2 linked regions of the Rhodohalobacter sp. SW132 genome follow. The protein of the gene in region 1 interacts with the protein of each later gene in a pairwise test. Links are inferred from orthologs where the notes say so. Each region holds a gene or a part of one and is shown on either strand. Other genes may lie near its edges.

Region 1 (14,852 bases):
TCATCCATTGCCATCGGCTTTTCACACCATACATGCTTTCCCGCTTCGGCTGCAACAATAGCGTCTCTTGCATGGACACCCGGCGGAGTGACAATATAAATCACGTCAATATCATCGTTATTGGCTACTTCATGCAGGTTTTCGTAGTTGTATACGTTTTGATCCCGAATTCCGTACCGCTCCTGCCACTCGGGAATTTTGGATGGTGTGCCGGTTACAATCCCCCGGAGTTCGCAATATTCGGTTTCCTGGAGTGCAGGGGCAAGCTGGCCGCCTGCATAACTCCCCAAACCAACGAGAGCAACACCTATCTTCTCCTTTTTACGGGGAATAATAATTGAGGGAAAACCTACGGAGGCAATGGTGAGTGCCGTACCGGCATGTTTCAGGAATGATTTCCGCGTGATATTTTTAGACATAACATGAGGTGGTTTTAAGTTGAATTTTTGGGGGTGTGAACATCATCTGTTCAATACAGCAAAAAAAACTTTAAACGTTTTCAGATCTGAAATTCATGCATAACACTCCAGTCTCACTCACACGAATTTATTCGTCCGGTTACTCTTCCAGTAGGTTCTTCACATACTCATTGCCCGGATCCATCTTAAGAGCTTGTTCATAGTACGTTTTTGCTTTTGCATCATGGCCGCCTTTTTTCATCAGGTCGCCCATCAGGATCCAGTTTTCAACGTCTTTGGGATCACTTTTAATGCGGTCGAGCAGATACTGAATTGCCTGCTGGCCTTCACCATTCATAAGTTTATAAAGGACAAGGTTCCTGTGTGCAGCAGGTAAATTATCCAGGGCAATCGCCCGTTCGAAATCCTTTTTTGCTTTGTCTGGTTTATCGACATTCAGATAGGAATATCCCCTGAGGTTGTAGAGTCGTCCGTTATCGGAATCTTTTTCGATCGCATCATCAAACGACTTAATGCTGGTATCCCACTGGTTCAGTTTCTGCATCACTTCTCCTTCGAGTGTAAAACCCTCCGGTGCATCCGGATTCAGCCGCTGTAGTGAGCGCGCTACATCCAGACTTTTATCGAGGTCTTTTTCGTGCAGAAGTTCATACCCTTCTTTGTGTCTTTCTTCAAAACTCATATATAATCTATTTCTTCTCTTTTTCAGTTATATCTTCAAATTCAGCTTCTTCAATATGTTCCAGATTTTTTCTGCGCCGGCCATTTTGTGAGCTGGAACCGGATCTTTGTGAATGTGCCCCGCCTGGCCGGTTATTCTGACGGGGAGTGTTAAAGCTGCTCAGTTTTTTGGATAAATATCGATAGAGCAGAAAAAAAATAAGTGCGAAAAATAGTCCGCGTAAAAGCATTAATCAGGAATAATGTGAATATGTGTGTTGCTACGGATCGGTTGATTGAAAATCTGTTCCTCAAGATACGATAAATGATCCGGATTATGTACAAAATCGATCTCCGTTGCATTTACTATGATGAGGGGTGATTTATTATACCGATAAAAAAATTGATTGTACGAATCGGACAGCTCTTTCAGGTAATCTTCAGTGATATTTTTTTCGTAATCCCGGCCCCGCATTTCTATGTTATGCATCAGCCGTTCAACGGAGTTTTGCAGATATATTACTAAGTCAGGCTTGGCCGATATCCCGGTCATAATCCCAAAGATATTATCATAAAGTGAAAGTTCGTCATCATCGAGGTTGAGACGCGCAAAAATCCGGTCTTTTTCAAAAATGTAATCTGAGATCACAAAATCGTCAAAAAGTTCCCGGTTGGTCATCTTCTGTTGCTGCTTAAAACGGCTTGCGAGAAACGCGAGCTGAGTTTGAAATGCAAAACGTTCGCGATCTTCATAAAATTTTGGCAGAAAGGGATTCTCTTCAAATTCCTCCAACACCAGCCGTGCATTGTGGCGCTCCGAAAAAAGTTTGGCAAGTGAGGTTTTCCCCGCACCAATCACGCCCTCAATGGCAATAAAGTCAAAACGGTTTGGCATTTTTTACCAGTTCAGTTTGGTTTTTTGAATCTGCATTTCCGGTGCCCCGGATATAAGGTCTTTCAGCGGCCTGCCCGTTACAGGATCTGACCAGTCCTGTAGAATCTCATTCATGGGAAGCAAAACAAAACGTCTGACCGTGTATTCCGGATGTGGAATAATAAGGTTCTCTTGCTGAATCACCAAGTTGCTGTAGGTGATGATATCGAGATCCAGAATTCTGGGGCCCCAGCGGATGCGTTGTTCATCACGTCCCATCTCTTTTTCGAATAACTTCAGTTTTGCAAGCAGTGCAGCCGGCTTTATATCCGTTTCGATTTTTGCGGCGGAATTGAGGAAAGTAAACTTCGAAGGTCCCACAGGTTCAGATTCCCAAATGGATGACTTGAGAGGCGTTGATGATGAGATTGAATTGAGAAACACCCCTGCTTTCCGGAGCACCGCATGGCGATCGCCCAGGTTGCTTCCGGCTGCAATAATTACCGTTTCCATTCCAGGGTGACTTCAGCGTATGATGCCTCGGTTTTTATAGGCGGGTTGAGCTTGCGAACGGATACGTTTAAATGCTTTACAACCGGGAATGATTCAAAAATTTTACTGCCGATCTCACTGCATAAAGTTTCAATTAGTTTTTTTGGTTCACCGTGCATCACTTCACTGACAATCTGTTCAGCCCGTTCGTAATCGAAAGTAATTTCCAGATTATGGTCATTTGTGGCTGCTGCACGGAACGAACCATATGCCGTCAGATCGATTTCGAAACGATTTCCGCCACGACGTTCATCATCATAATAGCCGTGTTTCGCTTCGTAGGCGAGCGATTTAAGTGTTATTCGATCCAGCATTCGATAAAGAATTAAATCGTTGCCACTTCCAGTTTTTGCTCCAGTTCATTCAGAATCCGTTTGTGTTTCGGATTAGTTGACATTCTCTCTTCGATGGTTGAAATGGCATGGATAACCGTAGAATGATCACGACCCCCAAACTGAAGCCCGATCGTTTTCAGGCTTGATTTAGTATATTTTTTCGAGAGATACATGGCAACCTGCCTGGCTTCAACAATCTCCTGTTTCCTGGTTTTCTCCCTCACTTTGTTTGTATCGATCCCAAAATATTCACAAACGCAGTTTTGGATGACCTCGATGGATATCTGTGTCTGCGAACTTTTCACCATATCTTTCAATACGGTCTTGGCCATCATCAAATCAATTTCATCCACATTTTTTAGAGATGCAGTAGCCAAAAGTTTAATGATCGCCCCTTCAAGGTCGCGAACATTCGATTTAAAATTGTGAGCGATAAATTCAACAATTTTCGGATCGATGGAGATGCCGTTGTCACTCGCTTTTCTCTCCAGGATAGCATACCGCGTTTCGTATTCCGGAATCTGCAGATCTGCGCTTAAACCCCAGCTGAAACGGGAAATCAGACGCTCTTCAATGTCGGGTACATCTTTGGGGGCGCGGTCACTGCTTAAAATTATCTGTTTTCCTTCCTGGTGAAGCGCGTTAAAAATATGGAAAAATTCTTCCTGTGTTTTCTCCTTACCGCTGAAGAACTGAATATCATCCACAATTAACACGTCAATATTGCGGTAAAACATGGAAAATTCGCTGGCCCGGTTATTCCGTATCGCCTGAACAAATTCATTGGTGAACGTTTCCGAAGAGACATACAAGACCGAAAACTGATCTCCGAAATCTTGTTTAATTTTATTTCCAATGCTCTGAACAAGGTGGGTTTTACCGAGCCCGGTGGTGCCGTATACAAAAAATGGGTTGAAAGAATTTTTTCCGGGGTTTTCGGCGATTGCCATCGCTGCAGAGCGCGCCAGGCGATTACAGTCTCCCTCGATATACCGCTCAAAAATGTAACTGTCGTTCAGGTTGGGGTCGATATTCGTTTTGCGAATACCGGGAATCACAAACGGATTTTCAATTTTTCCGGGATGATAGTCGCTGTACGAGTTCATCTCCTGCGGCTTACTCGGCGGAACTGGCCGCTGTGGGAGATTTATGGAGCGGTTATCCTCAAGCTTATCAGATTTTTCAACGAGTACTGAGTATTCAAGTTTTCCATTTTCACCCAATACTTTTGCAATCGTAGAGCGAAGCATATTATAGTAGTGCTCTTCAAGCCACTCATACCAAAACTGACTCGGTACCTGAATCGTTAACGTATCCCTATCAAGTTTAACAGGTTTGATAGGTTCAAACCATGATTTAAATTTTTGATAGCTGATGTTATCCTGTATGATTTCCAAACAATCATTCCAGGCATTTTCTGCGGTTACCGTATCCAAACGTACTGGCCTCCAAAATTCTTAAAATAGTTACAAATATCCCTTCAGTTATCCACACGCACTGCCCAATCTTTTTGCGTGCGGTGAAGAGAAAATCACGATTTATTTGGCTGAAATCAAAAAAATATGACGGGGCTGTGTAAAAGTTATCCACATTAGATTAAACATGTTAATAAATTGGCGCACAAAGAGTTAAATATTTTTTCACATTTTCATCACATTCGGCTTGACACGCCATAACAATTCCCTAACAATGGTTTTACAATAAAAACAAGTTGGGCAGGCACCCCTTAAAAACTTTTCCACAAGTTATCCACATGAATCTGTTAACTATTCAATGGGTCTAAAACAAATCTATTTTGTGTAAAAAAGAGCTTGTGAAGCAGTGATTTAACCGGCAATAAGTGCCAGAATGAAACGCGGGTTTTGATCCAGGTCTTTTTCGATTTTTGCACCGGGATAAAACTGTTGCACGATTCCGAGTATTTCATCGGCCAGTGTATTGTTAAGCTCGAGGAAAAGATGAGCTTTTTTACGATGAGCGAAAGCGGTAATTGAGTGATATACCTCGAGCGGCTTATCATGAAACAGGGCAGATTCCGGTTCAAATTCCGAAACCTGTTTTTCGATTGCCGGTTTTTCACCTGGCTGTATATAGGGAGGGTTTGAAACAACCAGATCCAGTTCCAGGTTTTCAGCCTCTGAGTTCTCGGGCTCGAAAAGATCTCCCTCAAAAAAAACAACATCCACAGAATTGAGCGTGGCGTTCTGTTTTGCGCAGGCGAGGGCCGGCTCCGAGTTGTCCATTCCCCAGCAGTTCCAGTTCGGCACGGCTTGCTTTATTGATATTGGAATACAGCCGCTTCCAGTTCCGATATCAAGAACATTTAGTTTGTTGGCGTGAAATCCGGCGGTTTTATCAAGCAAGAGCTCAACCAGCTGTTCGGTTTCTATGCGGGGAATCAGAACGGATGGATTCACTTCAATTCTTGCGTTCATAAAATCGGTATAACCGATAATATACTGCAGCGGCTCATGATTGGCTCTCCGTTTAACCAGCGGCCTGATGGAGTCGAGCTCTTGTTGAGAAAGCGGACGATCATATTTTAGATAGAGATCCAGCCGTTTGCACTCCAAAACTTCCGCGAGCAGCCACTCGATGCTGTGGCGCGGGTCTGGAATCTCTTTCTTTTTAAAGTAATCTGTGGCCCACTCCAGCATACGCAGAACGGTCCACAGCTCTTCTTTTTGGCTGGCCATGGAATGGATTTGGCGTCACTGCCTTCTAATTATCGTCGTCCGTAGCTGGTTTTTCCTGCTCTTCCTGGAGGGAAAGCCCAAATCGTTTTGAAAAGTCCATCACAAAATTCACGATTTCAGCTTCAATATTATGCTCTTCCGAAAGTGAACTGCCGCGGAACCCCATCCTGCCGCCAGCCTTTTTCAGCTCTACGCGGTTTTGAGTGGCTGTGCATTCAATAATACAGGTGAGCGTAATTGTGGCATTTATCTGCTTTTCAAACTGTTCGTAAACAGCAACAAAAACTTCATCGTTGTTGGCAGGTGATTGATACTTATACAGAAATTTGGGCTCTACACTCTCTAAAAGTTTTGGCGCCATTCTGCGCAGTGTAGATTGTGGTCCATAAACCAAATATTTTGTTACTGTACTCATGTGCGTACCCGGCGGATTTTGTGTATATCAATATAAAGGTAATGTGCAATTTTCTGCCTGAATAAAAGCCAAAATCAAACAATAATCAAATAGAGACTGTAAAGAAATGCGATAACATTTATATATTCGTAAGTTCGAATGCAATGATATCCGTCTGAAAACCGTTTCACCATCGAACTAAATATTTATTTATGAGATCTCTGACAGGTACTTTCATACTTTTAATCACTTTCTTGCTGTTTTCTGTTGCGGAGCAGGCGGATGCACAAGTTACCGAACCGGAACTGCGCGTGGAGGATCGTGTGGCTGTTCCGCTGAGCGATAACTACAGATCCGGCCTTACGTTCGATATTGTTATCAATAATTTTGGATTTGGTTTAGGTGGTGAATACCGCCGTGTAATCGGCTCTCAGACAGAAGGGGTATTTAACACGAGAATTACAGGACTTCGTGATGCCTCAGAGCAGACGTTTACGGACTTCTTCGGGCAACAAGCTGTCCCCAACAAATACCAGCGTGCATTTGCGTTTCCGGCCATGATCGGTATGCGCCAGCGTCTTTTTGCGGATAAGGTTCAAGAAGAGTACCGGTTTTTTGTTACACTCTCTGCGGGTCCCGTAGCAGCTTTCGCTTTTCCCTATTTCGACGACCGAAATGATAATGGCTATAGAGAGCAGGGCATTGAGCGACCTGATAATTATTTCGAGCCGATCAACGATATATTTTCAGGCTGGAGCAGCGGCGAATGGCATTTCGGTGCGGCGGGTGAATTCAAGTTTGGTCTCGATTTCGGGCGGACATTCAGCAGGGTAACAAGCGTGGAATTTAGTTATCACTTTAATTTCTTTCCTGACGGCATTCAGATGATGATGCCCACGCAGCCGGATCTGCGGGAAAATGTAGCGCCAAACCAAAATCCATTTCAATACGATGAGCAGGGTGAGCTGATTTTAGAACCGTTTTTTGATGCCCAGCGATTCTTTGGTACACCTCAAATCACTATTACATTTGGCCGTCTCTGGTAAAAGCTGCTGCATTTTTGTGTTTTGTTATTGATGCAGTGATGGGGGTATTGGGTTGGGATCTTCACCGGATGAATTGTCCAACCTTAGCATTATCCAGTGCATAATCTTATAGTGTAATATCTTACTCCTATCAACTCATCCGATGACGTGGAGTCAGCGGATGAGGGTATTTTCAAAATATCCGAAAAATTAAATATCACTTAGCTTCAAGTAATCTTGTTTTTAAAATCATGATAATTCAAATCCAAGTTTGCTTAGCCAATGGCGCGGATTGTCAAGAGAGTCGAGGATCAGATCCGGCCGGTGCGGCTCCAGTTGCGCGGCAGTAAATCCCCCCGTGGTTACGGCTACCGATAACGCACCAAAATATTTCGCGCACCGGATGTCGTTCGGCGTATCGCCTATCACCACATAGCTATTAGATTCCGGTTTTATTCCGAAGATCTCTTGATACTCATTTGCGGCTTCTCCTGGCAGAAAATTTCTGTCTGAATGGATCCCGCCAAAGCCCCCGAATGAAAAAAATCCGTTGAGGCCGGCCGCTTCTACCTTTTTCATAGCTACACTTCTGAAGTTGCCAGTGCACAGGCCTATGGGAATATCCAGATTTTTGGCGGCACGAACGGATTCAACAGCCTTCTCGATTTGATGTACATGCATTGAAGTAAGATTCACATTCATGGCATCCATATAACTTTTCGTCAGCCGTTTAAAGATCTCTTCTCCGTCTTCTCTTTCGCCGATCAATTCCATAAAAATTCCACGATCTGTTCGGCCCGCAAATGATTGCGGACGCGCATCGGGTTTTTCTACTCCGAATCTTTCGAGCTGTTCAGCAATGATGGATAACAGGAAATCCCGCTTCACATTTAGCAGTGTTCCGTCAATATCATATAATAGGATTGGTCTGGATTGAGGCATCATCTTATTTTCTTTATACAAATCATATTAAACAGTACATTTAGGTAATTATCAAATTAACTAACATAAATAACTAACTATGAGTTTAATTGAAGATATTTCAGCACGTCAGATCCTGGATTCACGTGGCAACCCAACTGTTGAAGTGGATGTGATTCTTGAGAACGGAATCGTTGGGCGCGCAGCTGTCCCCTCAGGAGCGTCTACCGGCGAATTTGAAGCGGTGGAGCTGAGGGATGGAGATAACGATTATTACCTCGGCAAGAGTGTGAAAAACGCAGTAAAAAATGTAAACGAAGTTCTTGCTGATGAACTTTTAGGGTATCCGGCATATCTGCAAAACGAAATTGACCAGATTATGCTTGAACTTGACGGAACTGAAAATAAATCAAACCTTGGAGCCAATGCACTCCTGGGTGTATCGATGGCGGTTGCGAAAGCGGCGGCTCAATCATCCGGGCTGCCGCTCTGGCGATATCTTGGCGGAGTGAATTCCAAGGTACTGCCGCTGCCCATGATGAACATTATCAATGGCGGATCTCACGCAGATAACAACGTTGACCCGCAGGAATTTATGATTATGCCTGCAGGAGCCGGCACATTCAGTGAAGCTGTGCGGATGGGAGCCGAGATCTTTCACAATCTCAAAAAAGTCCTCTCATCAAAGGGATACAACACCTCCGTGGGCGATGAAGGTGGATTTGCACCGGATCTGAAATCGAACGAAGAAGCGATTGAAGTAATCCTCAACGCGGTAGAAAAAGCGGGCTATACACCCGGCGATGACGTGCTGATTGCGCTCGACCCCGCCAGTTCTGAATTTTATAACACCGAGAAAAAAGTGTATGAGTTCAAATGGAGTGATGGCTCCGTTCGTAACGCTGAAGAAATGGTAGAGTATTGGGCAAACTGGGTTGAAAAGTACCCGATTATTTCTATCGAAGACGGAATGTATGAAGATGACTGGGAAGGCTGGAAAACACTCACCGATGCGATTGGTGACAAAGTTCAGCTCGTGGGAGATGACCTTTTTGTAACCAACACCGAGCGTCTTGCGCGCGGAATCAAAGAGGGAATTGCCAACTCTATTCTGATTAAAGTGAACCAGATTGGTACGCTCACCGAAACCCTCGATGCGATTGAAATGGCGCACAAAAACGGGTATAGCAGTGTTATTTCACACCGCTCCGGAGAAACGGAAGACACTACCATTGCTGACCTTGCGGTTGCAACAAACGCCGGGCAGATTAAAACCGGGTCGATGAGCCGAACCGACCGTATCGCCAAATACAATCAGCTGCTCCGGATTGAAGAGGAGCTGGGTGATGCAGCCGTGTTTTTAGGCAAAGACACGTTTGCCGGGTAATTTCAGGCGCTGTATAACAAATCTTTCCTATAGAGCCCCGAAAGATCGGGGCTCTTTTTTTTGCTCATATTTACGTGATCAAGATCCTGCCCTCATTCGGCTAAGTTTTTGCGAGATAATTACAGAGATAATCTTCAGGAATATTCGATCGAATAACAATTCTATAAATGAACTATGCACTCATTTTAAAAGTGATTATCCCACCTGTTCTTTTATATGTTATTGTGTTGGGTTTCGGTAGATCCACTCAATATTTCAAAGTGTGTACTTATATCAAGCCGACTATTGGCATTAAGGAATTTAAATGCCACACATATTTTGATCAATTCCGACATTATTTTGACTATTATTTAAGAGAGTGTAAATTCCATCAATAAGTAATTTTTAATCTCACTGTAATTTCAATTCTATTTTTCTCATCAAGAAAATTCCTGATAAAGCTTTCAATGTCAGGAGTTTTTCAACCATAACCGTAACACTTCTATTATGAAACATAGTTACAAACTACTTAAATGGATTATCGTGTTTTGTGTGATATCTTTGTCCGGGCAGTTATCGTATGCTCAGATGACGGTATCCGGCACAATAAGTGACGCTGCAACCGGAGAAGCTCTGACCGGAATTACCGTTTTCCATGCGGCAACAAATACCGGTACATCATCCGGAATCGACGGAGAGTACACACTTCAGGTTCCGTCGGGGACTGTAACTCTCCGATTTTCCTCAATTGGGTTTCTTACCCGCAACATTGATGTAACAGGATCCGATGGAGATTCTATCACGCTTGATGTTGAGCTCCAATCTGATGTGGCGAATCTCGATGAATTGGTTGTTACCGGATTGGCAAGCACGGTACGACGATCGAACCTTGCCAATTCCGTGTCATCCATCTCAGCGGAGAGACTCACCGGAAATTCCGATCCGCAAACTCTCGACAGGGCCCTTCAGGGGAAAATTCCGGGCGTTCAGATCAACTCCTATTCGGGAGCGCCAGGTGGTGGATTTAACGTTCAGCTCCGTGGTGTGAGCACACTGGGTGCCGGGGCATCTCAGCCACTTTACATTATCGACGGTGTGTATGTAAATAATAACGTATTAACTACCGGGCGATCTACTGTGAGCCAGGCTGGTGGCACCACACAGGATGGGGCGGCTAACCGCCTCGCCGACCTTAACCCGGATGATATCGAAAGTGTAGAAATACTGAAGGGCGCCTCTGCCGCAGCCATCTATGGTCAGCGCGCAAATGCCGGCGTGGTTATTATCACCACAAAGCAGGGCCGATCGGGAGCAACTCAAGTCTCCCTGAAACAAGATGCAGGTTTTAACAACGCCCTGAATCTTCTCGGAAGAACAGAATGGACGGAAGAGAGAATCGATATTTTTTATGGAAATAACCCGGCCCGTGCCGAACTCGAAAAACAAAGGCTGAATTCTGCAATAGCCAACGGAAATGTTCGAGATTTGGAACAGGAGATTTATGGCCATACCGGGGTTGTGCGCAATACCCAGCTCAGTGTTTCCGGGGGTGATGAAAATACCCGCTTTTTCGTATCGGGTGGACTGAATTCAGAAGATGGTATAGTGCGAAACACCGGCTTTGACCGACGCTCGCTGCGCGCCAACCTGGAGCATACCATTTCTCCGCAATTTCGGGTAAACAGTAGTTCAAGCTACATCCATACGGATTCAAGACGTGGATTTACCGGTAATCAAAATAACACAGGCGGTTCGATAGGGTATTCTCTGGCTTTCCACCCGAACTACGCATACGATATCATTCGGCAAAACGAAGATGGGTCGTTTAACGACACTCCATATTTCGGGGAAAATCCTCTTCGGTTGATTGAAGTTGCTGAAAACACACAGAAAGTAAACCGTTTTCTGCAGTCTTTAAGCCTTGAATCCATTCTTTACAATAATGATCAGTCGATTTTTACACTAAATCTCAGAGGTGGTCTCGACTATACCAACTCTAAATCAATGATCTACTTTCCGGAATTTATGCAGTTTCAGAGAACATCAGCCACATTTCCGGGAGATGTAATCCACTCTGCAGAAGAGGTTCTCAATACCAATCTTCAGGCAGTACTGCTCTACAATACAAATCTGAATACCGATTTTGGCCATGTAGATTTAACAACCCAGGTTGGTGCTACGCGGTTTGAGCAGCAGATATCGCTTGACAGAATCAGGGGGCAGGGCCTTCTTCCCGGACAGACGAACGTGGGAAATGCCGCCCAGGTGACCTCGGCTCAGAACAATGTGGATATCACCGATTTTGGGCTTTTTGCCCAACAAGAAGTCAATTTTGCTGATAGAGTTATTGCTACAGTTGGCGGCCGGTGGGATAAGTCTACTCTCAACCTTGATGTTGATCAATATTATTTCTACCCAAAAGCGTCTATCGCTATCAACGTAACCAATTTCGATTTTTGGGAAACGGATTGGGTAACACAGCTCAAACCCCGAATCGCCTATGGTGAAACCGGAGGGCTCCCCAATTTCGGGAGTATCTTTTCCAGTCTCGGAGGTACAAATATTGGAGATTTAGGAGGGGCAACTGCACCGGGAACGGATGTAGACCCCGATCTTAAACCAGAACGTGCAAAGGAACTTGAGTACGGTATTGATATCTCCCTTTTTAACGGTCGTGCATCCCTGGAATTTACGCGTTACAACAAAACCATTGAAGATCTGATCCTGGGGCTACAGCCATCTCCGGCAACCGGGGTAAGCAATGTAACCACAAACGCTGCCGAGCTGGAAAATATCGGTACGGAGATTGGATTAAATCTTATCCCGTTCCAGCGAGAAAATTTTGTGTGGAATTCGGGAATACTCTGGTGGACCAACAGGTCAGAAATCACCAATCTGGCCATTCCTCCAAGAACCAACACATTTTATGCGTCTCCTAACTTTGGGGCGAGCAGAATTGAGGAGGGAGTTTCACCAACGGCCATTTACGGATTTATACCGGATCCTGATGTTACAGATCAGGTTGAAATTGGAGATCTCCAACCCGACTTTCAAATGTCTTTTTCCAATGAATTTACGTTTCTGAGAAATTTCTCGGCAAGTTTTCTTATTCATTGGAGTCAGGGCGCGGAAGGTATTAACCTGTCAGAATTGCTGACTGACAGTGGCGGTAATACCCCCGACTTTTTCGATAGCAACAATAACCGTGTACAGCGCGAAGGGGGGACGCTTTCCTACCTTGAGGATGCATCGTATGTAAAGCTCAGAGAGGCTTCACTATACTATTCCCTCCCGGCCTCTGTTTTACAGCGACTTACCGGAAATACAGTAAATAACGCCCGTTTTGGAATTACGGGCACAAATTTACTGATGTTCACCGACTATCAGGGTTACGATCCTGAAGTGAATGCCACAGGGCGAAATGCACTTGGCACACGTGTAGATATTACTCCATATCCCTCTACACGAAAAGTGCTGTTTTCCGTACAAGTTGACTTTTAATCCAAACTGAGAAATCCAATGAGAAATATAATAATTAAGATAATGGTCTTAGCAGGATTAATGCATTTGTCAACATCCTGTAATTTAGTAGAAGTAGATCCCGTAACGGATCCGAATAGCCCGAGTTCCGCCGCTGTTCTTGAAAACGCCACTTTGGGGCAACTGCAGGATTTAGCTGCGGGACTTGAATCCGTACATCGGAACTATAATAGTGCAACAAGCGGGTGGTGGAGCCTTACCGGTACAATTAGCCGCGAACTCTACTATATCAACACATCAGATCCCAGCTTTGCCGGCACCTGGCTGCAAATTCCACCCGTCTCCGTGCCCGCTGAACAGGATAACAACTTCTTTGTGGATGGCAGCGGTTATAATACACCATACTTTGCCATACGTCATGCAAATCTGGTGATTGAGTCTGTTAATAACACAGATGTCGTTACCGAAGCTCAGCGAAACGGATATCTTGGGTTTGCGAATACCATCAAAGCCTACCAGTTCCAGATGCCTTTGATGCATCAGTACGAGAACGGGATTCGTGTAGATGTAACATTCCAGGAACCCCTTAATCCGGGCGGCTACCTGTCGTATGACGACGCTCTCTCAGAAATAAGGGGCATTCTGGATCAGGGATACAGCAACTTGCAAAATGCAGGAAACGAATTTGCATTTACTCTATCTCAGGGTTTTGAAGGATTTAATACTCCTTCTGGTATGATGGAAGTAAACCGTGCGATTGCAGCCCGTTATGCCATTTACGCTGAAGATTGGCAAGGTGCCCTGACGGCGCTGGATGATTCTTTCCTGAACCTTACTCCCGGCCAGGGAGAAGCAGAACTCTATGCAGGGCCTCAACATACATTCAGTGGTGGAAATGACCTGTTTAATCCATACCATTTTGTACCAGATGCTGACCAGAACCTATTAATCGTACCGAGTCCTGCATTTGTAGATGAAGCTGACAATGGTGACCTGCGGCTTGAGCGAAAGCTTGAAGAACGAGAAAATCCGGCTACTACGCCCGACATCACCGGGTTAGAGTCAGCTTACCAGGATGCCCGTTTCAGCTCAGCAACAAGCCCGATGCCGTTTATCAGAAACGAGGAGTTACTTCTTATTTATGCAGAGGCTAATATTCAAATCGGTGATGCAGCAAGTCTTGATAACGCTGTTGATGCGCTGAACATCATCAGAGAGGCGTGGGGAGTCGGTGCATACACCGGCACTATTAATCAGGAAGCATTAATTGATGAGATGCTGAAACAGCGCCGCTACTCTCTTTGGGGCGAAGGTCACCGTTGGGTTGATATGCGAAGATATGAACGGCTTGATCAGATTGATACATCAGCTGATGGCGGACGTGTCGCAAACTATATCGGACGGCCACAAGGTGAACTCGATTGGGATACCTTCTCTTCTAATTGAGAAGTTCTAACAAAGAATAAAAACCGGCCCCCTGCCTCAAAACAGGGGGCTTTTTTTGTGATAACGGGATCAATAGAACTCTTCCATTATAACCTGCTGAAATAACCGGATGAATCAACCGCATTGATATACAGGTACCTATTTTTTTTCTATCTTGGTCAAATGCGAATCAACCGGCTAAAATTACGCTACTTCAGAAATCACATCGATACCGAGGTGGAGTTTGCACCACATCTGAATTTAATAACAGGTCCCAATGGCGCCGGAAAAACCAACGTGATTGATGCCATTCACTACCTTTGCATGAGCCGCAGTTTTGTGGCGTCCAGCGATCAGTACGTGGCCAATAATGAAGAGAAATATTTTATGATCGAGGGCGATTTTGAAGGCGAGATCCGACAGTCGTTCAAGGTATCGTGCAGTTATTCGCGGGGGGAGGGGAAAAAAATATTTGTGAACGACAGCCCGCTCTCCCGCCTGTCTGACCTGATCGGGATGGTGCCGGTTGTAGTGATGAGTCCGGAAGATCTGAAACTAACTGCAGAAGGCCCGGCGGAGCGCCGCTCATTTCTCGACAGTATGATCAGCCAGATCTCCCCAAAATATCTTCGTGATCTGATAAAATTCCGTCACATCCGAAAACAGCGTAACAAACTGCTGCAGGAATTTCGCGGGCCGCGTGAG
Region 2 (14,995 bases), on another replicon or contig:
GAGTATTATCCCACAGCCGGACACCGTTCAGAGCAGATCAATGGATTTGAATCATTCATTTCGAATAGCGGTGAGATTACGTTCATCACCCCGGCCGAAACAAGCACTACGCAAATTAGTGTTCCCGATGAACCGTTCCTCCGAAAACATATCGGCTTGGCAGAACAGCAGAATGGAGATTTTGATACATTTCTGATCCTTGAGAATGATCTGTACCTGTTCCGGAACACATCGGGTGAACTGGAGCGAAGAACAATTCACTCATCTGAAAATATGGACTGGCCCGCACTTGCCGATATCGACAGATCCGGAACCATAGATTTCATATTTATAGATCGGGCTGAAAACCAGCTTATCGCAAAAAACCAAAATGGCGCCATGCTTTCTGGTTTCCCTATCGACTCACCCGGTGGAGTAAGGTTTACCGGAACTCCTTTGATTGCTGACCTGGATGGAGATGGAGAGTTTGAAATTATCATATCCGGTCAGGATCAACAATCGCTGAATGTATACGGATATCGCTCAAATGGCAGCCAGGTCAATGAGTTTCCTCTCCTGGTGGGAGGAGTTTCAACGCAGGATGATGATCCGGTTCACCCGGCAATTGGAGATCAATATCTCTCGGCCATCAGCCCGGATGGAGATCTCCGGGTCTGGCGATTTCCAAATTTGAGCACCACCTTATGGGGTTCAAAATATGGTAACACCGGAAGTAACAAACTCACTGGCCGGCTGCTGACCGAAACAATTGCCACACCCGATTTTGGAATTTTAAATAACGAAGAAACCTACAACTGGCCGAATCCCGCCCGAAATGAAACCTATTTGCGATTCCAGACAGAATCCCCCGGTGATGTGCAGATTAAAATTGCCACCACAAGCGGACGTTTGATTTACGAGCGAACGGTACAAAGCCGCGGATCAGGGCCGGAAGAGATTATGATTGACACCTCAGGATGGGGAAGCGGCGGGTATCTTGCTGTTGTGACAGCTACCGTAAACGGACAGACTGAACGTAAACTTGTTAAAATTGCAATTGCCAAATAAGTGACCTACCTAAAGCATACATACCGATTGGTTTGGTTTATTCTCCTGCTGGCATTTGCCGGTTCTGTTCAGGCTCAAATCAGTCCGCAATTCCTGGATTATCCCCAAAATCATCTCCCGTGGTTTACTATCGAGAGCGATCATTTTGAGGTCCATTACCAGGAAGGGAGTGAACGAACTGCACAGGTGACATCAAAAATTGCCGAGGAAGTGTACGAACCGATCACATCGCTCTACGGCCTGGAACCGCGCCGCAAAGTCAGCATTGTGTTGCGCGACAGGGAAGATTATTCGAACGGAGCTGCATTTTTCTTTGATGACAAAATCGAAATCTGGGTCCCTGCCCTCGATACTCCCCTTCGCGGTACACACAACTGGCTGCGCAATGTAATTACTCACGAATTCACGCATATTGTTCAGCTTCAGGCCTCCATGAAACGGTCTCGTACGATTCCGGCCATCTATTTTCAGTGGCTCTCGTACGAAGGCGTGCGCCGCCCGGATGTACTCTACGGATTCCCCAACGGAATTGTAACCATGCCGTTTGCTACCGTTGGTATACCGGCGTGGTTTGCTGAAGGTACCGCGCAATATCAGCGATCGGGATTAACCTACGACTACTGGGATTCCCACCGCGATATGCTTCTGCGGTCACGCATCATGAACGACACCTATCTCGATTTTAATGAGATGGGAATATTCTCCTCTAAAACGAGTATTGAGCGCGAAACCAACTACAACCAGGGCTTTGCATTCGTTATCTATCTTGTGGATCGTTTTGGTGAAGAGGTCGTGGCTGATATATCTCGGGCGGCAGCTGAGAGCGGAAAAAACGATTTTTCAAAAGTTATAGAAGCAGCTACCGGTCATTCCGGTACAGCGCTATTTGCAGACTGGATTGAAGACCGTAAAGAGTTCTACGCCCGTCAAACCGAGCATATCGAGCCAACCGATTTTGAACATGTTGTATCGATTGGCTTTTTCAATTTCTATCCTCAATTTAGTCCCGACTCCGCGGCTTTTGCTTATCTCTCCAACCTTGGGCGTGATTTTGCAGCAACTGCGCTGGTGGTTCGTACAGACACAGCTGTGGTAACAATTGATGAAGTAGGTGGTGAACAGCAGCTCGACTCCGATCAGCTGTACCAAATGTCGCATGGAATGGGTGCAAATCTCGCGCTCGATTTCATCAGCAACCGTTTCTCCTTCTCTCCCGGCAGCGATAAAATTCTCTACAGCAAAGCAGAAAAAAACCGTTATGGAGAAACATATCAGGATCTATACATTTACACCTTTGCGGATGAAGATTACGAACAGATCACCGACAGTCAGCGGATTCAGGAACCGGCATGGCATCCAAGCCAGAACCGGGCTGTAGCCGTGAAACAGCACGACGGCACACAGAATCTCGTGATGATCGATTTGGATACGCATGATATCACCTCTCTCACGCAGTTCACTGCAGGCGAAACCATTAACACCCCGGTATGGCATCCCAGCGGTGAAACTGTTTATATGGCTAGTGCCCGCAATGGAAACAGAAACTTGTTTAGTATTGATACTGAAACCGGGCAAACCGAAACCATTTTTGAAAGCACACTGATTGATTATCGTGATCCCTGGGTGGATCCGAACGGTCAGTATCTCTATTTCTCATCCGATATCGATGGCATTTTTAATATCTACCGCAAACATCTCTCCGAAAATCAAACGGAACAGTTGACTACAACTACCGGTGGTGCATTTATGCCAATCGTTCAGAATGATACACTCTACTATTCCCACTACATCAACGACGGTTACAAAATATCTAAAACCGGTCTCAAAGATTCTTACGAGCCGGTAGCCATAACGCATCCGCACGGCCACAATATTTTTAGTGAGTACGATCGCGCGGCCGGACTGAATCGGATTCAGCAAATGAATGAAATCGATGACAGCATTATCGGAGATCTGCCATTTGATACCGGTATGTATGAAGATGAGCCGATTGAATTTGAAATTGAGACTGAATTTGAATCCGACCGGCGAACCTGGAGTCCGTATAGTGAAACCATCACCAGTCTGAACGTATTTCCAGTGGTTCGGTTTGATAACTACTCCAAAATAAATGGCAGTAACTCGCGGCTGCTTACCGCCGGACATTTCGGTTCATTGGGAGAAAATCTGTGGCGGGATATGAAAGTCGGCGCCTATTTATCTTCGCGGGATGTAACGGAAAAGCTGAGCATTTTCGGCGGCGGACTGATCGGTTTTGGCTCAACGCCTGCAAGTGGAATCGGGGACTTTTTCTCACCAAGCCGGATCAACGACCTGGATCGCGATATATTCCTGATTATCGAACACCGCGGAATTCCGTTTATCGAAAGAAGCTGGTCCCCTACCGTAAGTCTTGAGCTGTACAACCTGAAAAGAAACGTTCGTGACGGGCTGTCCATCGAGGAATTTCCCTGCACATCCTGCCTGCCCGAAACCAAAAATATAGACATCCGGTATTCCGTTTGGGAAGCAAACCTGTTTTTGCGAAGTAAACTGAACCGATGGAGCCTTCTGGAATTCGGCGCTGCATACTCTCCTTACAGTGTTTCAACCGAAGGATTCCTATCTGATGAACTTCAGCAATTTATTCCCGGAAGTACATCGCAATATTTTCGCGGACACAGATTTTCGGCATCCTATATAGCGGAATTGATAGAACCATCCCGTAATATGGATATAACGCCGATTGGTATCCGTAGCAGTCTGCGGTACCAGTATGAACCCAGCCGGCTGCTCGATGAATTTGAAGTTAATGACGGCATACTTTCTCCGGTCTACAAATCAGACCGAAACCACTCTCTTGAACTCCGTCACCGCTGGGGATTCCGGCTTGGCGGCGACGATGCTGGTATGATTACAACCCGCGGATTTGCGTACCTGAATAATCCCGAAGATCTTTTTTACCTTGATTACCTGGGCGGACTCACCGGATTGAGATCCTACCCGTTTTTCTCAATTGGCGGGCAGCGAACCGCATTCATGCGCGCATCATACCTCACACCAATTTTCCAGTCGATCAACAAACAGGTTGGAGCCTACACGATTGATAAAGTTTTTGCACACCTGTTTGCCGAAACCGGAAATGGATGGGGCAGCTCTCTGGATATCGGAAATCAGCTCAAATCCGGGATCGGAGCAGAGCTGAGAATGTCGTTCAACAGCTATTATCTTTTCCCGATGAAATTTTTTGTAAACGGAACGTATGGTCTGAACCGTTTTGACGTTACCTTTTCTGATGATTTTATTACCGGATCGGGCGATAACAAGGTATCTTACGGACGGGAATTCCTGTTTTACTTTGGATTAACATTTGATTTCGACCTTTTATGAAACTTGTAGTTTCGTTTGTCATACTCAGCTTACTCCCACTGCTGCTGGCCGGTCAGCCGCTGAAAAGCAATCTCAGCGAATCCGTATTGCAGGCAGATGCTGAATCAGAAACAGTTCATATCTCTGACTTTATTTCTCCGGTACTCTCCCGAAGTTATTCCGATGAAACATTCGATAATTCTCTTCAGAGAAGATTTACCGAAACCCCTGCTCTTGGTTTACTCTCATCGGCAATTCTGCCCGGCAGCGGCCAGATGATTAACAACAACTGGATTCGCGGCGGACTGTTCGCAGCTATTGAGATCGCATCAATCTATATGATTGTGGAGTACCATAATCGCGGAAACCGTGGTGAACAGCGATACGAAAATTTTGCCGATCAAAACTGGAGTGTTACTCAGTATGCACAGTGGCTTGTGGAATATCACGATGAAAACGGCATTAATAATGCCAACCTTGCACAGCTAAGAAACATGGTAGAGGGTATCGATCCAGCGTTTGATACCTCCGTTGACTGGCAGCAAATTGATATCGACATTCTCAGGGATGTGGAGCGAAACACCCCGTTTATTACGCCTGATGCGAATCGAACAAGTAATTTTTCCCATATCTTACCCGGATATGGATCCCAGCAGTATTACGAGCTGATATCAAAATATTACCAATACCAGGCAGGGTGGGCAGATTATTACGGGTATCACAGTGCCAATAATTCAAATCCGTACCGCATTTCGCGTGATGGAGATAAAGCGAGCCCTCTTTTTTCAGAAGGAATTTCGCTGGCAGAACAGTTCAATGAAGATTTCAGAACATCCAAAAACTTCAAAATGCTATTGATCGCAAACCATGTTATTTCCGCTTTCGATAGTTTCTTTACCTTTCAGCTGAAACAAAACCGGCTGCAGGCAGCTACAAGTATGTCTCCCGCGAGCTATATTCAGCTCACCTATAACTTTTAATGACTCCCGAAAATCCGCAGTTAATCATATGGACTTGCTAAAAAGAATATTTACAAACAAATACCTGTATATTTTTACAGGCGGTTTGATTGCATTTGCGGCAGTAGCAGCACTATTACTGAATTTTGTGATCATGCCGAACTATACAAATTATAATGAAGGGGTTACGGTCCCAGATATCACAAAAATATCTTTGTTAGAAGCTGAACAATTACTCGAAGAGTATGGATTGCGTCACGAAGTACTCGACCGAAGAGCCAATGCAGCATATCCTGCAAATTATATTATCGATCAATCTCCTTCTCCCCGTCAGTTGGTTAAACCGAACCGCAAAGTGTATCTTACTGTGAACACCGAGGTCCGGCCCACGGCTGTGGTTCCTGATCTTGTTGATTTGTCGCTCAGAAATGCACGAATCCAAATCGAGAACTATGGTTTCACGATGGGAACAACAAGCTACGAATCTTCCCGATTTAGGAATACGATAATGAGGCAGTCGCTTACTCCCGGCGATACAGTAAACCGGGGCGCAGTGATTAATCTTGTGGTGAGCGACGGACTGGGTGACCGCATTGTAACCGTTCCCGAGATTACCGGTTTGAGCTTATCACAAGCGCAGCAAAATATTCGGCAGGCCGGGTTACGGGTTGGCGAAATCCGGTTTGAATCGAGCCGTGAAGAACCGAATACCGTACTTTCAGTATCCCCTGAAGCTCAGGAACTAACCGAAGGCGAAACACTCACACTTGTTGTTGCCGAACGGTTTGATGCCCGGGAGGAAGCCGAAACCGGTGCTGTAGATACCGACACCACCATCCAGGCACCCCCAGATACCACACGAATTGATGATAACGAATAGCCAGATACCGATATGACATTTGACTCTCCCATTCTTGCCCCTTCGCTTCTGGCAGCTGACTTCACCAAACTGGGTGACGAAATTCAAGCCTGCCTGGACTCAGAAATTAGGTGGCTGCACTGCGACATCATGGATGGGAAATTTGTACCCAACATAAGTTACGGACCGTTTGTGGTGGAAGCGATCCGCCGTGCAGCGCCGGAAACTTTTCTGGATGTGCATTTGATGATTGAAAACCCCGATGCATTTGTTGAACCCTTCGCTGATGCGGGGGCCAACCTTATATCCGTACACCAGGAGACCTGTCCGCACCTGCACCGCACCATTCAGCATATTAAAAACCAGGGATGTTTAAGCGGTGTGGTCATCAACCCGGCAACTCCGGTAGATACGCTCTACCCGATTTTTGAAGATGTAGACCTTGTGCTCGTGATGAGCGTTAATCCGGGTTTTGGAGGTCAGTCGTTCATCGAATCTAGTCTGAAGAAAATTTATAAACTCAATGAGATCAGAAAACAAACACAAATGGAATTTCTGATTCAGGTTGATGGTGGCGTAAACCGGGAGAACTGCACCCAGCTGGTTAGAAAAGGGGCAGATGTGCTCGTTGCCGGCAGCAGTGTTTTTAAACAAGAGAGCATTTCAGAGGCAATTCAGGGCCTGAGATCTAAAATGAATGCGGGCCGCGCTGATTTGGTTTAAATAAAGCTGAATTCTGACTATTTTATAGGATTGTTTTCCTATCATTCAAAAAATTAATAATACATATCGAAACCAAAGAACATATTACAGAAAAAACGGTACTCATCGAAGATGCAGATCCTGTTGTTGTTTTAGGATTTGACGACAGAAATTTGTCGCAGCTTGAACAAGCATTTCCCAATACTACTCTTACCGCCAGGGGAAGCAAAATCAAACTGAAGGGCCCCGGTGGCGAGGTGGAAACTCTCTCTGATATCCTGGATGATATGATCTCGATGGTACGCCGCGGTGGCGAGATTACAAAGAGCGATGTATCTACCCTTCTTGCACTGGCAAACAAAGTAGAGGGAAAATCCAGGCCGGAAAAAACTCCATTTAAGCAAGATACCGGAGATATCATTCTTCACACCCATACAGGGGAATCTGTTGCCGCAAAAACTGAAGGACAGCTTAATATCATCCGGCAATCTGAAAATAATGACATCCTGTTTGCGATCGGTCCGGCCGGTACCGGGAAAACCTACACATCGGTAGCACTTGCAGTTCGTGCTCTCAAACAGCGCAAAGTGAAACGAATTATCCTGGCGAGACCCGCCGTGGAAGCCGGTGAAAACCTTGGGTTCCTGCCGGGAGATCTCAAAGAAAAAATCGATCCGTACCTGCGTCCGCTCTATGATGCACTGGAAGAGATGATTGAATTTGATAAGCTTGAATTTCAGCTGCAAAAAAACATCATCGAAATTGCACCGCTTGCCTACATGCGCGGCCGCACACTCAACAACGCATTTGTGATACTTGATGAGGCGCAGAATGCCACAAACACACAAATGAAGATGTTTTTAACACGAATTGGCTTCAACAGCCGCGCGATCATTACCGGTGATATCACACAAACCGACCTTCCCCGAAAACAGGAATCCGGATTAATCACCATACAGAAAATCCTGAAAAACATCGACGGAATAGCCTTTGCTTACCTTAATCAGGATGATGTCGTTCGCCATAAACTCGTGCGTGATATCATTGATGCATACGATAAATATGAAAGTAAAAAGAGATAAATAATCGTATCTGAAGAGATTCAAAAAAATTATGGCTACCGTAACACCCCTCTACGAAGGCACCTTTTCTGTTGGCCTCGATAAAGAATTTAACCGAATTGACCGAAACGACCCTCCCAAAAAAGGAGCCCTTAAACTTTCAATCAACCCGTTTCTGATCCAGGATAACGACCGGAATATTCTGTTTGATGCAGGAATTGGTGATTTGCTTGGCAACGATACTACCATCGACACCATTCTCGAAAACCTGGACAACCATTCTGTTCAGGATTACGAAATTACCGATATCTTTTTAAGTCATCTCCATTTTGATCATATCGCGGGAATCGCCAATCAAAAAAATGGATACTGGGAACTTACATTCCCCGACGCAGCTATTTGGGTTTCAAAAGCGGAATGGGAAAAACTGCGATCTATCATAGATGAACAGGACGACAGTAAGCGCGATTTTTTCTACTTTGTCGACAGCCATGCCGACCTTCATTTTTTTGAAAGTGATGTTGAAGAGCCGATTCCCAATGTCCGGGTTGAACGAATTGGCGGACATACCGAATATCACAACGCACTGTTTTATGAAAACGGAGATTCCAAATTTGTGATGGCCGGCGATGTGATCGGCACCCGGGGAGCTGTAAACCGTACCTACGCGGCCAAGTATGATTTTGATCCGAAGCAAAGCATGGAACAGCGTAAGAGAATTCAGGAACTTGCCTACAAGAAAAACCACGCTATCCTGGCCTATCATGAGACGGACCATCCCGTTTTCAAACTGACTGATTACAGCGAAAACAAAGGGTATAACATTGAAAATCAGACTGAATGAGCTATCCCGCTACTATCGAACCGATCAAACAGTACCTGCTCCAAAATGGAGTTTCAGAATCTCCGGAAGCGGCTGTAATTCTCGGATCCGGCCTGGGCGGGTTTTCATCATCAATCAAAAATTATACGGCTATTCCCTACAATTCTATTCCCGGCTTTCCCGAAACGTCTGTACAGGGACACTCCGGTGAGTTGATTTTTGGTGAAGTGGCCGACAAACCGATTCTCGCGTTTTCGGGCAGATTTCACCATTACGAAGGGCATCCGTTTGAGCGCACCGTACTGCCGGTTCACCTCGCAAAAGCGTTTGATGTTGAAAAACTGATTATTTCAAATGCCGCCGGAGCAATCAATACGCGGTTTAAAGTAGGCGATTTGATGGTGATTGATGATGTGTTCAGGCCGTTTTATTCTGTCGCCTCAACATCTTCTCCCCGATTCAAATACAATCTGTATAAAATCGCCGACGATGTACGAAAAATCGGGGCATCTATCGGGCTTGACCTCCAGAGGGGCACATATCTCTTTGCAAACGGACCGAATTACGAAACGAAAGCCGAAATACGCGCCTTCAGAGTGCTCGGCGCCGACGTGGTGGGCATGAGTACTGCACCGGAACTGATCGAGGCGTCTCGGCTGAATCTGAAAGCTGCGGCTATCTCTATGGTTACCAACATGGCCGCCGGCGTGGTGAAAGGAAAACTCGATCACTCCGAGGTAAAAATAGCAGCCGAAACCCGAAAAGAAGATTTTGCCCGGTTAGTGACGGAATTGGTAAAAAAATTGTAACTGCTGCGACCTGGTGTGATCATTGGATAAGTCTAAGTCCCCAAATCATTGCCAAGCCGGTGAGTATCGCTATAAAAAAACTGAGAAGCGTACCGATCAAAATGTACTCTGTCAGTTTTCGGTCCTCAGATCGGCTCAAGTCACCGAACCTGAATACGCTTTTGGCGGCAAGCAGGAATCCAATCACCGACAGGTTTGATGTAAGCATTGCGATAATAATAAAGAGCCGCTCAAGAATACCAATATATGTTCCCGCTCCCCTTAGAGTCCCGTCATCATTTGATTCAAACTGTTGACTCCACCCCTGCATGAACCGCTGTATGATGATAGCTGCTGGATAGGTGACAAACAAAACGCCGGTTAAGACAACCCAAATTGTATTCACCGGTACATCAACCATTGAAAATTCCCAGTAGAAACTCCAGACCAATAATAAAATAGTCAGATGAGCAAGTTGGTCGATCGTAAACCACCGCAACTGGGTTTCTTCGCGCTGGAATGTAAGTTTTATGCCATCAATTACAAGATGAGTTCCGGCGATGAAAAGCGCAACAGACCAAACCGACCAATTCCAAAGCACCCCCATTATTAACAAAAAATGAATGAGCGAGTGTACCCAAAGCCAGGGTGATCTCCATTTTCTCTCATTTTTGTCTTTAATCCAGCTTTTTGGCTGGAGGATAAAATCCCCTACAAGGTGCGCTAAAAGTAATTTTACAAGTATCATCCCTACGAGACTTTCAATTATATTCGTTATTTAACTTATCCCTGAAATACTGCTCTAACTCAATAATCTCATGAACGGAACCTCGCTTAATCCTTTCATTTACAGTTGATTGAGCAATTCCCAGTTTATCCGCAATATCTGTTTGAGTAATCCCGGGTTCGCTAAACAGTAATTCAGATACTTCGGCCGTTTTACTCGTCCATGAATTCATAATCACCAGGGCGAGCTTAAACATCAAATTTAGTTCTTTATTTATACTTTCACTGGGTGTTCGGATGCCCAGATGGACATTTTCTTGTTTCAATTCATCCAGAAGCGTACCCGAGTACACAAAGGCATCTCCACTCGATTCGCTTATGTACCCCTCCCTGTACCCTCGTTCTCCTACACCTATCGAAAGTCTTACATCAAGTTTTTTGTGGTTTAACTTTTTGATGATTGATTTAATGACAATCGCCACACGCAGTGCATCTTCAGAATTTGCTTCAAGCTGGAAACTATCACCCCGGTATATTTGCCAATCTGTTGGAGTTTCTCCCAGGCTTTGAAACCATTTTTTTAGCGGATCCATCCAGATTGATGGATTACTAACGGTTTGTGATTGAACTATATCTCCTGTTATGGTGGCGATCATATCTCAATATCGTCTTTTTAAACGATATTTTCAAATTATCGTCTAATTTAACGATAATTATCTATTATCGTGTAATAGGACGATAATATATACCCGTAATGATCGGCCGCGTAAGAAGTGAGATAACTGTGCTATAACAGTGTTTTTTGATTCCCATATGTATCTAAGTACTGTTTCAGTTTCACTTTTTTACGCGTACTATTGCTGGTCATATAGCGCAGCTTCCCAAAGATCGGCCGCTCCTGCCAGGCGCGGTCAAACCGCCCGAAACACCAGAAAATTCCCGAGTAACTATTCGGATCGCGTCCATCAATAGCGTATGTGTTATTGAGATCAATAAGATATTGAAGGGCTGTTCTGTGGTCAGGTGTCCACTCAATTACTTTCTTTCCCCAAAGCATCCGCAGGTAGTTATGGATGATACCATCCTTGCGCAGCTGAGTTTGTGCAGCATTCCAGATATCATCACCTGTCTGCGCATTTTCCAGCTCTTCGTATGAGTAGATATGTTCCCGAGGATCATCTTTATGCTCTTCCATCGTTTTAAGAGCCCAATCTGGCAGGCTTTCATACGCATCATAATCCTTGCGATGGTGAGCAAAATGAAACCCGACCTCGCGCCAGGTGATCACCTCATCCAAAAAACCATCGATATTCGGATCGCCATTAAAAAAACCGCCAGTGGATCCTTTATTGAACGAAATTTTATCCAGGTCCCACCCTTCTGGCTGATGCTGAAGAACCGCACGAACAATTTCGTACTCAGAAATTTTTCCAAAGTGGAGCCAGGGACTCAGTCCGCTTGTTATATTTTCATCGGGATGATTCCGCTTCTCGTCGTATACATGCAATCCGTTCCGTATAAAACTGCCCAGTTTTCCGGTGGCTGCAGACCGTGCCCCATTCATTTCCACCGGATGCACATCATGATTGATTTCGAGTCCGGAAATAAAATCGGGAATGGAATTCAGGGCATCTTCAGCATCCGGCAGATTGCTGAAGGTGGATCCATCAAGTTCAATCGATTCCCTGTTTTCAAGATCATCCAGGGGATTTTGCCGAGGCGGATTTGTATACGCTTCGATAAAATTCTTCTGCATGATCTTGCGGAAAAAGTAGGCGCTGTAGGGATCTTTATCGGTGAGACCGAGCGGTATCAAACCGTTACTGTCAACCGTGTAGTATGGAATTTTCAGCTCATCCGGGTACGTTTCATTTCGTTTCCGCATGATAAATACGGGGTATTCATCGGTTACCAAAACTGAAGCTTTCGAAGAGAGTTTCCGAAGAAGATTGTCGTACTGACCCGGTTCTGCCTCAACAAAGGAGACGTAATTGAGATCCTGTTCCCGGGCATAATTGAGATGTTCTTTCATCCCCTGCATCATAAAGGTGTGGGAACGGTCTGTAGCCCAGGGATAATCACACGAGAAAGCTTCGAGTATGAGAAGCGGCTTGTTCAATTTATTTGCCCAGCCTACTGCATATTCGAGGGCAAAATTGTAGTGAAACCTTCTGTTAATCTGCATCCAGTAGAGTACGTACTCTCCCTCTGCGTTTGGTTCGGTTTGATTACGTGGAAAGACCCGATCGCTATTGAAATTTTTCATGATGTCAAAAACAATCTGCTCCGGGAATCAATTCCCGACAATCAGGAATGGCTTTCACTGGAACTAAACCACTTTTTCACCCCATTTAATGAAGGCATAAACTCTTCCGTGCCATTACTGCTGAGCAGAAACCCAACCGGTTTGAGCGAATCCACATTATCACATATAATTTTTAGCATGGCGAGATAAGGAATGACCAGAAGCATGCCTGCAAGTTCCCACAACATCGCACCTGCGAGCAGTGACAGAATAATAATCAGTGGATTCATCCGAACATATGATCCCGTGATGTTGGGGGTAAGAATGTTGTTTTCAAAAAACTGGACCGGAAAAAAAGCAACCACTACCCAAAATGCCAGAGAAGGATCCTGAGTTGCAAGCACAAGTATGAGCACAGAAGCATATCCCAAAATAGTGCCCAGATAGGGTATCAGGTTAAAAAGAGCCGCAATCACACCCAGCAATATGGGATAGTCCAGCCCGATCAGCCAGAATACTCCGCTATTAATAAACATCAGAAGAATTACCACCACAATCAGCCCTTTCAAATAGCGGGGTACAATTTCGGCGATTTCACGGATGATTGTTTGAACCGTTCTCCGGTTCTTGTCTGAAGATATATCAAGAAGTATAGTCTGAAATTTATTTCTATAAAGAAGCAGTAGAAAAGTGTAAACCGGCATCAACCCGAAGGCAACAATCGTATTAGTTGTGGCAGTGAAAAATTCGAGAACATACTCAGCAAGACCGTCAATATTCTCAACAGCATCTTGCATCTGATCTTCACTAACGCCAAAAAAGTTACCTACAGAACCTATAAAAAATGCTGCGTTTTCTTCAATTTGCTCTTTTACATCTGAGAAGTCCTCAGTAAAATTAGCAATCAGGAATCCAAGAAGGGAGAAAATGCCTGCAATGAGAAGAAGCGCACCGATGATGAGTGACAAGTTGGTTAATATCCTGGGGATGCCTGCATTTTCCATACGTCTTGCTCCCGGGTACAGGAGATAAGCAAATAGAATGGAGAATAACAGGGGCACGAGCAGATGTTGCAGAACATTCAGTAAAAACACAATTGCAATAGCCAATAAAAGCCATATCAAGTACTTTGCTGAAGCTGGAATATCACTCATAATTTTAAAAAAGAAAGACTCTCATTGCACGGTAATATAAACTTCCTCAATCCGTACAAATCGATATTTTAGTTTGGATAGTATGCATTTCTAAAAAAAACTGCACCAATTAAATCTTTGCAGATTTTCACTCAAATCCAACTGAAGTAATGAAATAGAGTTCCGGTTTCTATCAGGAGATCTGCATTAATTCGTGCGACTTTTCCCTTGTTTAGATTCTACTTCATTTTTTTTGTGTATACGCTTGATCCTGGCCCTGTTGGCACCTTTAATTAATTTCTATAAAACTATCTGGCACTTTATCCTGTTAATTATAGAAACAATTCCCATTACAAACTATATAAAAGATAACAGTACTAATAGTGATCCTCAGATTTTTAAAAAAATAATCAACCTGTTATGTCAGATAAAAAGAAAAAAGAAATACTCAAGGAACCTCAGGAAGAATTTATAGATGAGGGAATCGCTGAAAAAAAGGAGCCGGGATCTTCTGATGCGGGGAAACCATTATATGAGAATATGAAGCTGGAAGAACTCCACAGGCAAGCCCGATTGGAAGGTCTGAAAAACTACATTGAATTAGATAGAGATGAACTTATAAATAAGCTGAAAGCTCAAAAATCATAGGCTGAATAAACCACCATTTTATTCTCAGATTCATTTTTTATTGATCTCTACCATGGAAATTTATGAGGAAATCTTACAGTAATCATTCCGTTTAGGAATTCAGAGAGAAACCGAATCAAAAAATCAGGATATTATGGAATCTTCAAATATAGAGTTAGAAAAATTCGTACATGAAACTCATGAATATATTAATCAGTTAGCAAGTGATCTCGGACACCCGGAAGAAAAACAAAGGGTGATGATTATCTGGCGTGCTGTAATGCATACGATCCGCGATCGCATTCAGATCTCAGAGTCACTGGACCTGCTCTCTTCGCTGCCATTGATTCTTAAAGGGATGTTTACTCTCGGATGGAAATACAGCGAATCACCGCCCTATACATATGAGACTATCGAGCAGATGAAAACCCGGGTTAAACATCTACAAAATGAATATGGCGAACAGGATTTCCCATGGGGCAAGTCCACCGAGGAAATTATCTCCATAGTACTTGACTCACTGGAAAAATATTGTTCGGAAGAGCAAATAGACCATATCAGGGGGCAGTTGCCACAAAAAGTAAAGCAGGTCGTATAAAAGTTAGCTTAAGGTGGCAGAAGAGTGATTTAAAAGTATCACTCTTTCTTCACCCACCTGTCGTTTTCTTTTTTGTATT

Evidence for each region.
Region 2: the proteins of eno (region 1) and rpe interact in binary tests that used the Escherichia coli proteins (3 or more experiments, as listed by UniProt). The link is inferred for Rhodohalobacter sp. SW132 from one-to-one orthologs.

Annotation. Positions count from the first base shown.
Region 1 is NZ_QUOK01000001.1:190,085-204,936, forward strand. Bases 7,272-10,119 are described here. They hold eno (phosphopyruvate hydratase), read left to right. Parts: upstream 7,272-7,976; coding sequence 7,977-9,263; downstream 9,264-10,119. Other genes in these bases: DYD21_RS00855 (HAD family hydrolase), read right to left, coding at 7,272-7,897; DYD21_RS00865 (SusC/RagA family TonB-linked outer membrane protein), read left to right, coding at 9,750-10,119. In the rest of the region: DYD21_RS00805 (Gfo/Idh/MocA family protein), read right to left, coding at 1-419; DYD21_RS00810 (tetratricopeptide repeat protein), read right to left, coding at 559-1,101; DYD21_RS00815 (hypothetical protein), read right to left, coding at 1,109-1,330; DYD21_RS00820 (deoxynucleoside kinase), read right to left, coding at 1,330-1,974; folK (2-amino-4-hydroxy-6-hydroxymethyldihydropteridine diphosphokinase), read right to left, coding at 1,978-2,466; folB (dihydroneopterin aldolase), read right to left, coding at 2,454-2,819; chromosomal replication initiator protein DnaA, read right to left, coding at 2,831-4,276; prmC (peptide chain release factor N(5)-glutamine methyltransferase), read right to left, coding at 4,667-5,536; DYD21_RS00845 (hypothetical protein), read right to left, coding at 5,562-5,951; DYD21_RS00850 (hypothetical protein), read left to right, coding at 6,143-6,976; more of DYD21_RS00855, read right to left, coding at 7,205-7,271; more of DYD21_RS00865, read left to right, coding at 10,120-12,743; DYD21_RS00870 (RagB/SusD family nutrient uptake outer membrane protein), read left to right, coding at 12,810-14,168; DYD21_RS00875 (DNA replication/repair protein RecF), read left to right, coding at 14,331-14,852. UniProt on the Escherichia coli protein: Catalyzes the reversible conversion of 2-phosphoglycerate (2-PG) into phosphoenolpyruvate (PEP). It is essential for the degradation of carbohydrates via glycolysis.
Region 2 is NZ_QUOK01000005.1:56,986-71,980, forward strand. What follows is about bases 5,101-8,091. They hold rpe (ribulose-phosphate 3-epimerase), read left to right. Parts: upstream 5,101-6,246; coding sequence 6,247-6,936; downstream 6,937-8,091. Other genes in these bases: DYD21_RS10915 (hypothetical protein), read left to right, coding at 5,101-5,375; DYD21_RS10920 (PASTA domain-containing protein), read left to right, coding at 5,404-6,234; DYD21_RS10930 (PhoH family protein), read left to right, coding at 7,089-7,997; DYD21_RS10935 (MBL fold metallo-hydrolase), read left to right, coding at 8,029-8,091. In the rest of the region: DYD21_RS10905 (T9SS type A sorting domain-containing protein), read left to right, coding at 1-1,047; DYD21_RS10910 (hypothetical protein), read left to right, coding at 1,048-4,416; more of DYD21_RS10915, read left to right, coding at 4,413-5,100; more of DYD21_RS10935, read left to right, coding at 8,092-8,820; DYD21_RS10940 (purine-nucleoside phosphorylase), read left to right, coding at 8,817-9,608; DYD21_RS10945 (DUF3307 domain-containing protein), read right to left, coding at 9,628-10,335; DYD21_RS10950 (SatD family protein), read right to left, coding at 10,349-10,969; DYD21_RS10955 (FAD-binding domain-containing protein), read right to left, coding at 11,101-12,579; DYD21_RS10960 (AI-2E family transporter), read right to left, coding at 12,621-13,712; DYD21_RS10965 (hypothetical protein), read left to right, coding at 14,112-14,339; DYD21_RS10970 (DUF2267 domain-containing protein), read left to right, coding at 14,473-14,916; DYD21_RS10975 (ChaB family protein), read right to left, coding at 14,955-14,995. UniProt on the Escherichia coli protein: Catalyzes the reversible epimerization of D-ribulose 5-phosphate to D-xylulose 5-phosphate.